DNA from 2 places in the Paenisporosarcina sp. TG-14 genome. Region 2 is predicted to be linked to the other one. Evidence: riboswitches for the same ligand, from Rfam matches in the RefSeq annotation. Region 2 holds a riboswitch; the other holds the start of a gene.
The links. A riboswitch is a leader RNA that binds a small molecule or an ion and turns the genes downstream of it on or off. The one in region 2 is predicted to bind cobalamin.
Positions count from the first base shown of each region.

Region 1: another riboswitch for cobalamin. It lies ahead of C406_RS0104570 (ribonucleoside-diphosphate reductase subunit alpha); the one in region 2 lies ahead of C406_RS0118825 (ABC transporter substrate-binding protein).

Region 1 covers NZ_AMGD01000011.1:688-6,140, forward strand. The annotation lists gene C406_RS0104555 (hypothetical protein) at 378-848, shown strand; gene C406_RS0104560 (GGDEF domain-containing protein) at 951-1,913, shown strand; gene C406_RS0104565 (hypothetical protein) at 1,933-2,388, shown strand; cobalamin riboswitch at 2,468-2,645, shown strand; gene C406_RS0104570 (ribonucleoside-diphosphate reductase subunit alpha) at 2,830-5,052, shown strand; gene C406_RS0104575 (ribonucleotide-diphosphate reductase subunit beta) at 5,066-5,453, shown strand, end outside.
Region 2 covers NZ_AMGD01000108.1:12,134-17,586, reverse strand. The annotation lists gene argS (arginine--tRNA ligase) at 1-1,061, shown strand, start outside; gene C406_RS0118830 (alpha/beta fold hydrolase) at 1,627-2,406, opposite strand; cobalamin riboswitch at 2,666-2,853, shown strand; gene C406_RS0118825 (ABC transporter substrate-binding protein) at 3,022-3,987, shown strand; gene C406_RS0118820 (FecCD family ABC transporter permease) at 3,980-4,975, shown strand; gene C406_RS0118815 (adenosylcobinamide amidohydrolase) at 4,979-5,453, shown strand, end outside.

The sequences.
Region 1 (5,453 bases), on a different contig from region 2:
GGAAAAGCGAGTCCAGGTGAGACCCCGCAGGAAACGAAATGTGCATGTGCACAATTCGTTTGCGACGAAGCTAGCGAAGCGATGCAGGAGCACATGTTTTTCTTGCGACGAGGAGGCTCACGGACCGCCCGCGGAAAGCGTCCGCCTGTTTCTGCATCGCTTCGCTAGCTTCGAAACATGAAAGTGCGTTGTAGCGGAAATCAAAGTTGATACTGTATCGAATATCTTTTTAATTGATACTTAATCTTCTGTCCTTTCTTAGATGACGGGGCGTACTTTGCCTGGTTTTTCTTGAGTATTAATTAGTGAGAATTTATTACTAATAAATTATACTAATAATATATACATAATTAGGTAGGAGAAAAGAGGCGGGCAAAATGACGATATCAACTTTTATTTATTATTTCATTGCCTATATATTGCCTTCATCTGTATTACTATCGATGTCATTTGTCGTGATATTCCGTAATCCAAAGAGGACTGAGCATCAACTTGCTTTTATCATTATCAATTTGTATGCCATTATATTCCTAGGAGAATTTACTCGACATGCTTTACCCACTGCAGATAGTCCTTATATTCATGAATATGTGATAAAAATTTGTGGATTACTCATTGTTATGTTTAGTTTTCATTTTTTTGCAAAAGTAGCCAAAATGGAAGATATCATGTGGAAATGGTTATATCCATGGGTATTTTATTTACCATTACCATTTGTTGTATATAATATTTTAACGGTCAATCCTAGTCAGCTTATTGAAAATTATGTTAGACAGGGTCCGTGGGTTTATGGCGTATTAGATCCAACTTATTACGCGATTGTTCTTTTAAGTTGCATCATATCGTAGCCCTCATATTTCATGTTGAAAAACGGTATAAAACGAGTTCATTCAAAACAAGATATTCACCTTTTAAAGTTCCTCTCTTGGGTTGTTTTAGGAAGTATTAGCGTGATACTCGTACTAGGTCTGCCAGATTATCGTGGCATATTACCACCGTATCCTTATTTATATATCGGAGTTTTATTTGCAGTGTTAATCACCTATAGCATGTTGAAATATAATTTCCTATCTGATGAAAATGATCAATATGCCACTCTGTTTAATTTGAATTCATCAGCTACTCTTATTTTTAATGACATGTGGAAATTAGAAAAGGCGAATCAAGCTGCATTATTACGTTTTCCTGATAACACAAAAGAATTTTTTGCGTTATTTCACGCGTCCACAAACGATGAACAATTAGTCAATATTAAAAATCAATTAGAGCAAGGAAAATCAGTTCATTCCATTGTGTATCATATGAAAACTGATAATCTTAGTGCTTATTTTAAACTAGATGGGAAAAGGTTTATTAAAAACAGGTCGATTTCCTACTATTTAATTTGTCGAGATGTGACAGAGAAACAATTAGCAGATGATCGCCTTAAATATTTGGCTTATCACGATACTTTAACAGGTGTAGCAAATCGCGCATCATTTGTTCAATTAACTGAGAAATATATTGCTGATAATCCAACTCATACTGCTTACTTTGGACTATTGGATTTAGATTATTTTAAAGAGATAAATGATATTCATGGTCACATTATTGGAGATGAAGTACTCATTCATACAGCAAAAATTGTGCGTGAATTAGTTGCTGAAAGTGGACATGTTGGTCGGCTTGGTGGAGACGAGTTTGTCTTTGCTGTTTCGGATAACAAACGATTTACAAATGCACAACAATTAATGGATAGTGTACATCATGCGTTTAGAAATCAACCGTTCATTTTTAGAAATGTTTTTATCGAAGTAAAATTGAGTATAGGGTGTAGCGAATATCCATTAGAAGGGACTACTTATGACGAGCTTTATACATTGGCTGACCAGCGTATGTATTTAGAGAAAAGAACGCGCGCAAAGAGCATGTAGAATAGGAGTGGTTAAAAGTATGACAAAGGAAGAAAACGGTCTTCACCGAAAATGGGCAGTCCAACTGTTTAACGAAACATGGGATTTGATTGAGAAAAAAGAGCGCACTAGTGATGAAGATTCACAAATGCTTGAAAAGGCATATGCTTCACTTTATCATTGGCGTCAAATAGGTAAGAAACTCAATTTGGCAAGAGGCTATTGGCAAGTGTCGAGAGTTCATGCCATCCTTAGTCAAGGGGAAGCAGCCTACTTTTATGGGATTGCCGGTTTTGAATTATGTGAAGCGGAAGACTTTGGGGATTTTGATTTAGCTTTTGCGTATGAATCACTTGCCCGTGCAGAGAAGTGCAGAGGAAACTTTGAGTCCATGAGTACGTGGTTTGAACGAGGTCAAATAGCAGCTGAAAACATAGTAAAAGAAGATGATAAAAAATATTTTTTAAGCGAATTAGCGAGTGTGAATAAGGGCTAAGTGAATTCACTAACAATTCATCTATTGAATCATAAAACACAATATGTTAGATTAATATTTATACAAAACACCATATATAGTATGTAAACGAGAAAATGGTACCAGCAATGGTATAATAGGGAATTCGGTAAATGCCGAAGCTGTCCCCGCAACTGTAAGTGTGAACGACTATACAATGACCACTGTGTAATTGCACGGGAAGGCGTATAGAAGGATGATACACGAGCCAGGAGACCTGCCATTTTTTCGAATAAGCAACACTTTCTTCGGGGGTTGAGGAGTGGAAGCGAGCTATCAGTAGCGAGCGATATTCCATTTCCTCGTTAACCACTTTAACTCCTTTCCATTCTATCAATCATGAGCGATAGCTCAGCCGAAGAGGCTGTGCCGTCGCTTTTTTGCGTTACTGAAATTGTGGAAATTGAAAGGGGCTAATACATAATGCAAAAGGTATTAACACAAAAAGAGAGTATGATTGATCAATTATTGACAGTTTTTAAAGAAGTTCAGTTAGCACCATTAGTGCGAGCGTATGACAAGTGGTTGAAGAGAAATCCGCAAGCTACTGACGCGCAAGTGGCACAAGCTATGGTTTTAGAGGCACTTAGTCATTTGGACGAGGAAGAACCTTATTGGACCTTTGTAGCAGCACGTATATATTTAGCGCAAGTTTATAGCGAACTCGCTGTTACTCGAAACTGTACAAACGATGAAGTATACGAGGATTTTTACAAACATCTCAGCCGCTTATCTGACAAAGGGTTATATGACGTTCGCCTTCTTCAGGCTTATACGAAAAAAGAAATCATTGAGTTAAGTGAAATTCTTGAACCGGAGCGGGATACACTTTTTACCTATATCGGATTAAAAACGTTAATGGACCGCTACGTAGCAAAAGATTACGATAAAACTCCAGCCGAGCTTCCTCAAGAGCGCTGGCTTATTATTGCTATGACATTAATGCAAAATGAATCAATAAATCGCTTAGAAAAAGTTAAAGAATCTTACTGGGCGATGAGCAACTTATATATGACGGTTGCAACGCCAACTCTGTCCAATGCAGGAAAGCCTCATGGTCAGTTATCAAGCTGCTTTATTGATACGGTCGACGATAGTTTGCAAGGTATATATGACTCCAATACAGACGTTGCTACATTATCGAAATATGGTGGTGGTATTGGCATTTACATGGGCAAAGTACGAAGCCGTGGTTCATCGATTCGAGGATTTAAAGGCGCATCAAGCGGTGTCATGCCGTGGATTAAACAATTGAACAATACAGCAGTTAGCGTAGATCAACTTGGACAAAGACAAGGTGCAATTGCAGTTTACTTAGATGTGTGGCATAAGGACATCATGCCATTCTTGGATTTGAAGTTAAATAACGGCGATGAGCGAATGCGTGCCCACGATATTTTCACAGGTGTTAGCCTACCAGATATTTTTATGGAGAAAGTTCAAGACAGGGAAGAATGGACATTATTCGATCCTCATGAAGTGCGTACTGTGATGGGCTATTCTCTTGAAGATTCCTATGATGAAACGAAAGGCAAAGGCTCTTTCCGTGATAACTATCAAGCATGTGTAGCAGACGAGCGATTAACTAGAGAAGTAGTTCCTGCAATTGATATCATGAAACGTATTATGAGAAGCCAACTCGAAACTGGTGTGCCGTATATGTTTTATCGTGATGAAGTGAATCGCAAGAATACGAATAAGCATGAAGGCATGATTTATAGCAGTAACTTATGTACAGAAATTTTCCAAAACATGAGTGCGACGACATTTGAATCGATAACGATAGAAGACGATATCATAGTGACCCGTCGTAAGCCTGGCGATTTTGTCGTGTGTAATTTATCTTCAATCAACTTAGGAAAAGCAGTTCCAGCTGGCGTATTAAATCGACTGATAGAAGTTCAGGTTCGCATGCTCGACAATGTCATTGATTTGAATATGATTCCAGTGCCTCAAGCTGAGCGCACGAACGCGAGATACCGTGGAATTGGTCTTGGTACATTTGGTTGGCATCACTTATTAGCATTAAAGGCAATACGCTGGGAATCTGATGAAGCCGTAGAGTTTGCAGATGAATTGTATGAAGAAATTGCTTATTTAACAATTAAAGCATCAATGAATTTATCAAGGGAAAAAGGACCGTATCCATTATTTAAAGGATCTGATTTTGATAATGGTGAATACTTTGCATCTCGGGGATACTTGTCAAAAAAATGGCGTGAACTTCGCTTTGATGTATCCATGAACGGTATGCGAAATGGTTATTTAATGGCCGTCGCCCCAAACTCTTCCACATCGATTTTAGCAGGAAGCACGGCAAGTATTGATCCCATTTTCCAAAAGAGCTACTCAGAAGAAAAGAAAGACTATAAAATCCCAGTAACTGTGCCGGATTTAAATCAAGATACCACTTGGTATTACAAATCAGCGTATTTCATCGATCAACACTGGACGTTAAAACAAAATGCTGCTCGTCAACGACATATCGACCAAGGGATATCATTGAATTTATATGTTCAAAACACAATCAAAGCAAAAGAACTGCTTGATTTACATTTAGATGCGTGGGCAAGTGGCTTGAAAACAACCTATTATGTACGTTCAACATCGATTGAATTGATAGAATGTGAGTCCTGTTCAAGCTAAGGAGGAAATGTGTATGACGACAATTGAAAAGCGAAAGCTCATGGATAAAAATGCACCGAATCGTTCGACTGGAATAGTAAATGGTAACTCTTCTAATATTTTAAATTGGGATGATGTTCGGTTTAGTTGGGCATATCCAAAATATAAACGAATGCTTGGAAACTTTTGGACCCCATTTGAAATAAATATGGGGTCAGATGTAAAACAGTTCGGGTCTTTAAATAATGCGGAACGAGAAGCGTTCTTGAAAATTATTGGCATACTGGCTTTGCTCGATAGTATTCAAACTGACTTTGCAGGAAAAGTGGCTGATTATTTAACTGATTCTAGTTTGAATGCATTAATGATTATTTTGGCACAACAAGAAGTTATTCATAATCATTCGTATTCCTATGTACTTT
Region 2 (5,453 bases):
ATGGCCAAGATATTATTGACATTGCACAAGCTCAGGCGAATGAGTACGGTGACGCTTTACTTCACAAAACTGCTGAAGAACGTTTTGCACATTTCCGTTCACATGGTCTTAAAATCGAACTTGCTAAACTTCAACAAGATTTAGCTGATTTCCGTGTTAATTTTGATGAGTGGTATTCAGAAACTTCTTTATACGAAGATGGCAAGATTGAAGTCGCTTTAGATAAATTACGTGCGAATGGTCACGTTTTTGAAGAAGAAGGAGCAACCTGGTTCCGTTCAACAACATTTGGAGACGACAAAGACCGTGTACTTATAAAAAATGATGGTACATTCACTTATTTAACTCCAGATATCGCGTATCACGAAAATAAAATTGCTCGCGGTTTTGATCGATTAATTAATATTTGGGGTGCCGATCACCATGGTTACATCCCGCGCATGAAAGCGGCTATCCAAGCACTTGGAAATGATCGTGAAACGCTTGAAGTAAGTGTTATTCAAATGGTGCAGTTGTACAAAGACGGAGAAAAAATGAAGATGAGCAAACGTACAGGTAAAGCTGTCACGATGCGTGAACTTGTAGAGGAAGTAGGCTTAGATGCTGTGCGTTATTTCTTTGCCATGCGTTCTGGCGATTCACATATGGATTTCGATTTAGATTTAGCTGTTTCACAATCAAATGAAAACCCTGTGTACTATGCACAATATGCACATGCTCGTATTAGCTCGATTTTGCGTTCTGCAAAAGAGCAAGGATTCATTGCGTCAGAGGACCATTTGAATTTACTGCAAGCTGAAAAAGAAATTGATGTTTTGAAGAAGATGGGCGATTTCCCACAAGTCGTGGCAGAAGCAGCGAAAAACCGCTCGCCTCATAGAGTAGCGACGTATATTCAAGAACTTGCAGCAACTTTCCATAGTTTCTACAATGCAGAAAAAGTGTTAGACCCGACGAATGAAGACATGACACGTGCTCGACTTACTCTCATCACAGCAGTCCGCACTACGCTTGCCAACGCACTTCGTTTAATCGGTGTAAGTGCTCCTGAAAAAATGTAATAAACTTAGAAATAGCCATCCCATTTTACATGGGATGGCTATTTTTTTTTAAGTGACAGCGAGATTTTACAAACAGAAAACGTGTCTGATGGCGCGCCAACTGACAACATTTTTGCACGTTCAAATTTTGTGTTAAACTCGAATGTTAAATAAGTGCGTACGAATTTCACATAAACGACAGCGAATGCTGGATATCGCTACTCGAATACGAGATACTGGGACAAAACCTTCTATATCGTGCCCTGTGCCACACTGTACCGTACCTCAAATCTAGGCGAGCGATAGCTCAGTTGTAATTATTCGGTGTCACGTTGTAATTAAGGAGGTTGACGTTGTAAAAATAAGCCTTCACGTTGTAAATATTGAGCTTCACGTTGTAATAGTGAAATTATGGAAGTTTTAATGGTCAATTTTAGCGTGGAATTTGACCAACTTCATCACGATAATCCTTCACCCATGTTACATCGGAGAAATCCGACGACAGCAATTAAGTTGTTGAAGACCCTCATAACAATACCCGCCAGCTGTTGCTTGGCGGGTATTGTTGTGTTTATCTTTGAATCAACTATTTCTTATTTAAAAACTCTAAAACAAAATCCATATATAATAAATGTTGCTCTACATTCGGTGCGTGTCCAGATTGATTAAATTCAACAAACGTAGCATGTGGAATTAAGCGAGCCGTTTCTCGTCCAACTTCTGGTGGATTTAACTCATCATGATTCCCGCTAATTACAAGTGTTTTAGCTGTCACTAAGTGCAAATCATGACGGAAATCAAACCCTGCTAAAGCAGCATTTGCTGCTACAATCTGATCGGCTTGTAAAGGAGGACTCTTTTTCGCAGCTTCTTTACTCCATTCACCGATTGCTCCCAAATCGTGAAACATATACGGAGATACTTTCATTACTTTCTGGGAAAATGACAGACCTTCTAATTGGTCCTGATACTTTAGAAACAACGCTTGCAAGGAAGATGTTTTTCCTTCTGGTTTAGTAGCAACTAAAATCATCTGCTTCACACGTTCAGGTGAAGCAATTGCAACTCCCTGTGCAATATAACTGCCCATCGATACGCCAATCAAATAGCTCTCGTCAATTTCCAAATGGTCAAGTAAGCGCAACACATCGGCAATATGATCATCTAACGTATAAGCATCGGGTTTGTCAGAATCCCCATGACCACGGGCATCTAGGACAATCGTACGAAAATACTTCTTAAATACATTTACATCCTCGTCAAACATATGTCGGTTACCGGTCAACCCGTGCAATAGCAATAGCGGCTCACCCTCACCAAACTCTTCATAGGCTAAGGAAACACCATTCGATTCAAATATGTTCACATGAACACCTCATATTCAGACTTTCCTTTGTGACAATCTATATACCCCATTATGGAAAAAATACAACCATTCGAATATTAATATGAACAGCAATCGTACCTTTTTTCATTCAAATAGGAGGGTGTTAACAACTAATACAAATATACCATCATGTAATATCGACTGACCAAATGAATAGTACTGTCATAAAAGGACCTGTCTTTATTTCTTAAATGAATTCTCGACACGCAAAGGAAATACTGTATAATAAAGTTGAATTACATAGTTTCAACACGAAGGTGCTCTGCTTTAATCGCAGAGTTAAAAGGGAAGTCGGTTCAACTCCGACGCGGTCCCGCCACTGTATGTGAGAGGAAAGCGCATCATGTCACTGAAGCATTTGCTTTGGGAAGACGCGCCATTCCATTGATCACAAGCCAGGAGACCTGCCTACGTGCGTAACGCCCGCAACCCTACGAGGATAGGAATGGTGTGAATCAGCTCATGCTTACTTTAGCAAAAGCTACTATTCTCCCAACCATCTTCCGACTATACGCGGAGGATTTTTTTATGCATTAAAATGAGTGTTTATTAAACGCTCAAGTCACACCCAACAGATCGAGGAGGAACACATTCATGAAGAAGATTTGGCAATTATGGCTCGCAACGGCACTTGTAGCAATACTATTAACAGCATGTGGGCAAGAAGAAGCGACACCGACACAACAAAATGATAAAGAAAAAACGGAAGCAGTAGAATCTGCATTCCCAGTTACACTAACAGACGTGACGGATAATGAAATTACACTTGAAGAGGCACCGAAGACAATCGTATCCATGATTCCTAGTAATACAGAAATCTTATTTGGTTTAGATTTGGGTGATAAAGTAGTTGGCGTTTCTGACTACGATAACTATCCGAAAGAAACTGAAGCGATTGAAAAAATAGGTGGTCAAGAATTCAATGTAGAGAAAATTATTTCTTTAAATCCTGATCTGGTACTTGCACATGAGTCAGGACTTGGAATGGGTGAAGCTGGCCTTCAACAACTAAGAGATGCAGGGGTAAATGTGTTAGTTGTGAAAACAGCGTTAAATTTTGAAGAAGTATATGAAACGATGATTACCATTGGTCAAGCTACTGGTTCGACTAGTGAAGCTGAAGAAATGGTACAAAAAATGAAGGATGAGGTTGCTTCTATTCAGGAAAAAGCATCTGCAGTTGAAACGAAAAAGTCCGTATTCTTTGAAGTATCTCCAGCTCCAGAAATTTATACAGCAGGTAATAACACATTCATAAATGAAATGATTATGTTAATAAACGCAGAAAATATTGCAGGAGATCAAGAAGGTTGGATCAAAATGGATCCCGAAGAAATTGTTAATCGTAACCCAGATGTGATTTTAACAACTTATGGTTATTATACTCCCGGTGCAGTAGAGCAAGTGCTTTCACGAGAAGGGTTCGGAGTGGTTACGGCTATAAAGAATAAAGAAGTAGTGAATGTAGATGCTGATATGACAAACCGTTCAGGTCCGCGTTTAACAGAAGGTTTATTAGAAATGGCAAAAGCAATTTATCCTGAGGTTTTCAGTGAATAAAACAGTATTTGCATATGTGGCTTCTGTCTTCGTACTGATTGCTGCAGTGTTGATCGGGGTAACGGTTGGAACGGTGCGGATTCCAATACAAGTTTTGTGGAATCCTAACTTGGATGAAGCGGCGTCAAATATCCTTTGGAATATTCGCATGCCACGTGTGGTATTAGCTGGTTTAGTTGGCTCCTCACTTGCTATGGCAGGAGCGGCTTTCCAAGGGTTGTTGAAAAATCCATTAGCCGATCCGTATACCTTAGGAGTGTCGTCCGGTGCCTCAGTGGGTGCCGTGATGACGCTCTTTTTCGGAATTTCAATTCCCTTTCTCGGCTTGTTCACACTACCAGTACTTAGTATGCTAGGCGCTTTTTTAACGGTAATCGTCGTCATGAGTTTTGCCAAGCTCATTGATCGAGCGATGAAAATGGAAACAATCATTCTCACAGGAATTATTTTTAGCTCATTTTTAGGATCTGTTTTATCTCTAATGATTGCACTATCAGGGGAAGAACTACGACAAATTATTGGTTGGTTACTCGGTAGTGTTTCTATGCGGGGGTGGCCGTATGTCACAATGGCATTACCATTTATGATGTTCGGATTTCTTTTATTATGGCTTAATCGTAGAGAACTAAATGCGCTTGTTTTTGGAGAAGAACGCGCCTCCCATCTAGGAGTAGATGTAAAACGACGTAAAATGATGATTTTAACGGGTGGCTCGATTTTAACTGGTGCTGCGGTTTCAGTTTCTGGAACCATTGGCTTTGTAGGTCTAGTCGTTCCACATATGACACGTATGTTATGGGGTTCGGATCACCGGCATGTGTTGCCTTTATCGTTTTTTAATGGAGCAACTCTACTCATTGTTTGTGACTTAGTGTCACGCACCATTATTTCACCGTCTGAGCTGCCAATAGGTGTCATTACAGCCTTCATAGGCGCACCAGTTTTTGCTTTTATTTTCTGGAAACAACGAAGAAAGGTGAGTGCGTAATCGATGTTAAAAGTTCAAGGGTTAACAGGTGGTTACCACGAAGTGCCTGTCGTAAAAAATGTGTCATTTCAAGTAAATAAAGGTGAGATGCTAGGGATTTTAGGTCCGAATGGGAGTGGCAAGTCTACTTTACTGAAAATCATTAGTGGCGTACTTCCTTTAAAAACAGGTACGGTTGAATTAGATGGCAAACCAATTAAAACATATGCCTCAAAAGAACTCGCTAAACATATGGCAGTTCTCCCTCAATTACACACGCATGCTTTTTCGCATACAGTTCGAGACACAGTGTCTCTTGGAAGATACCCACATCAAAGTGGATTCTTTTCTTCTTGGTCTGATAAAGATGAGAAGGCGATTCAAGATGCGATGCAATTAACCGAAGTGAAAATTTATGAGAATGCCTATCTGGATGAACTTTCTGGAGGAGAACAACAGCGTGTTTTTGTAGCACAAGCACTTGCTCAGCAAGCGAAAA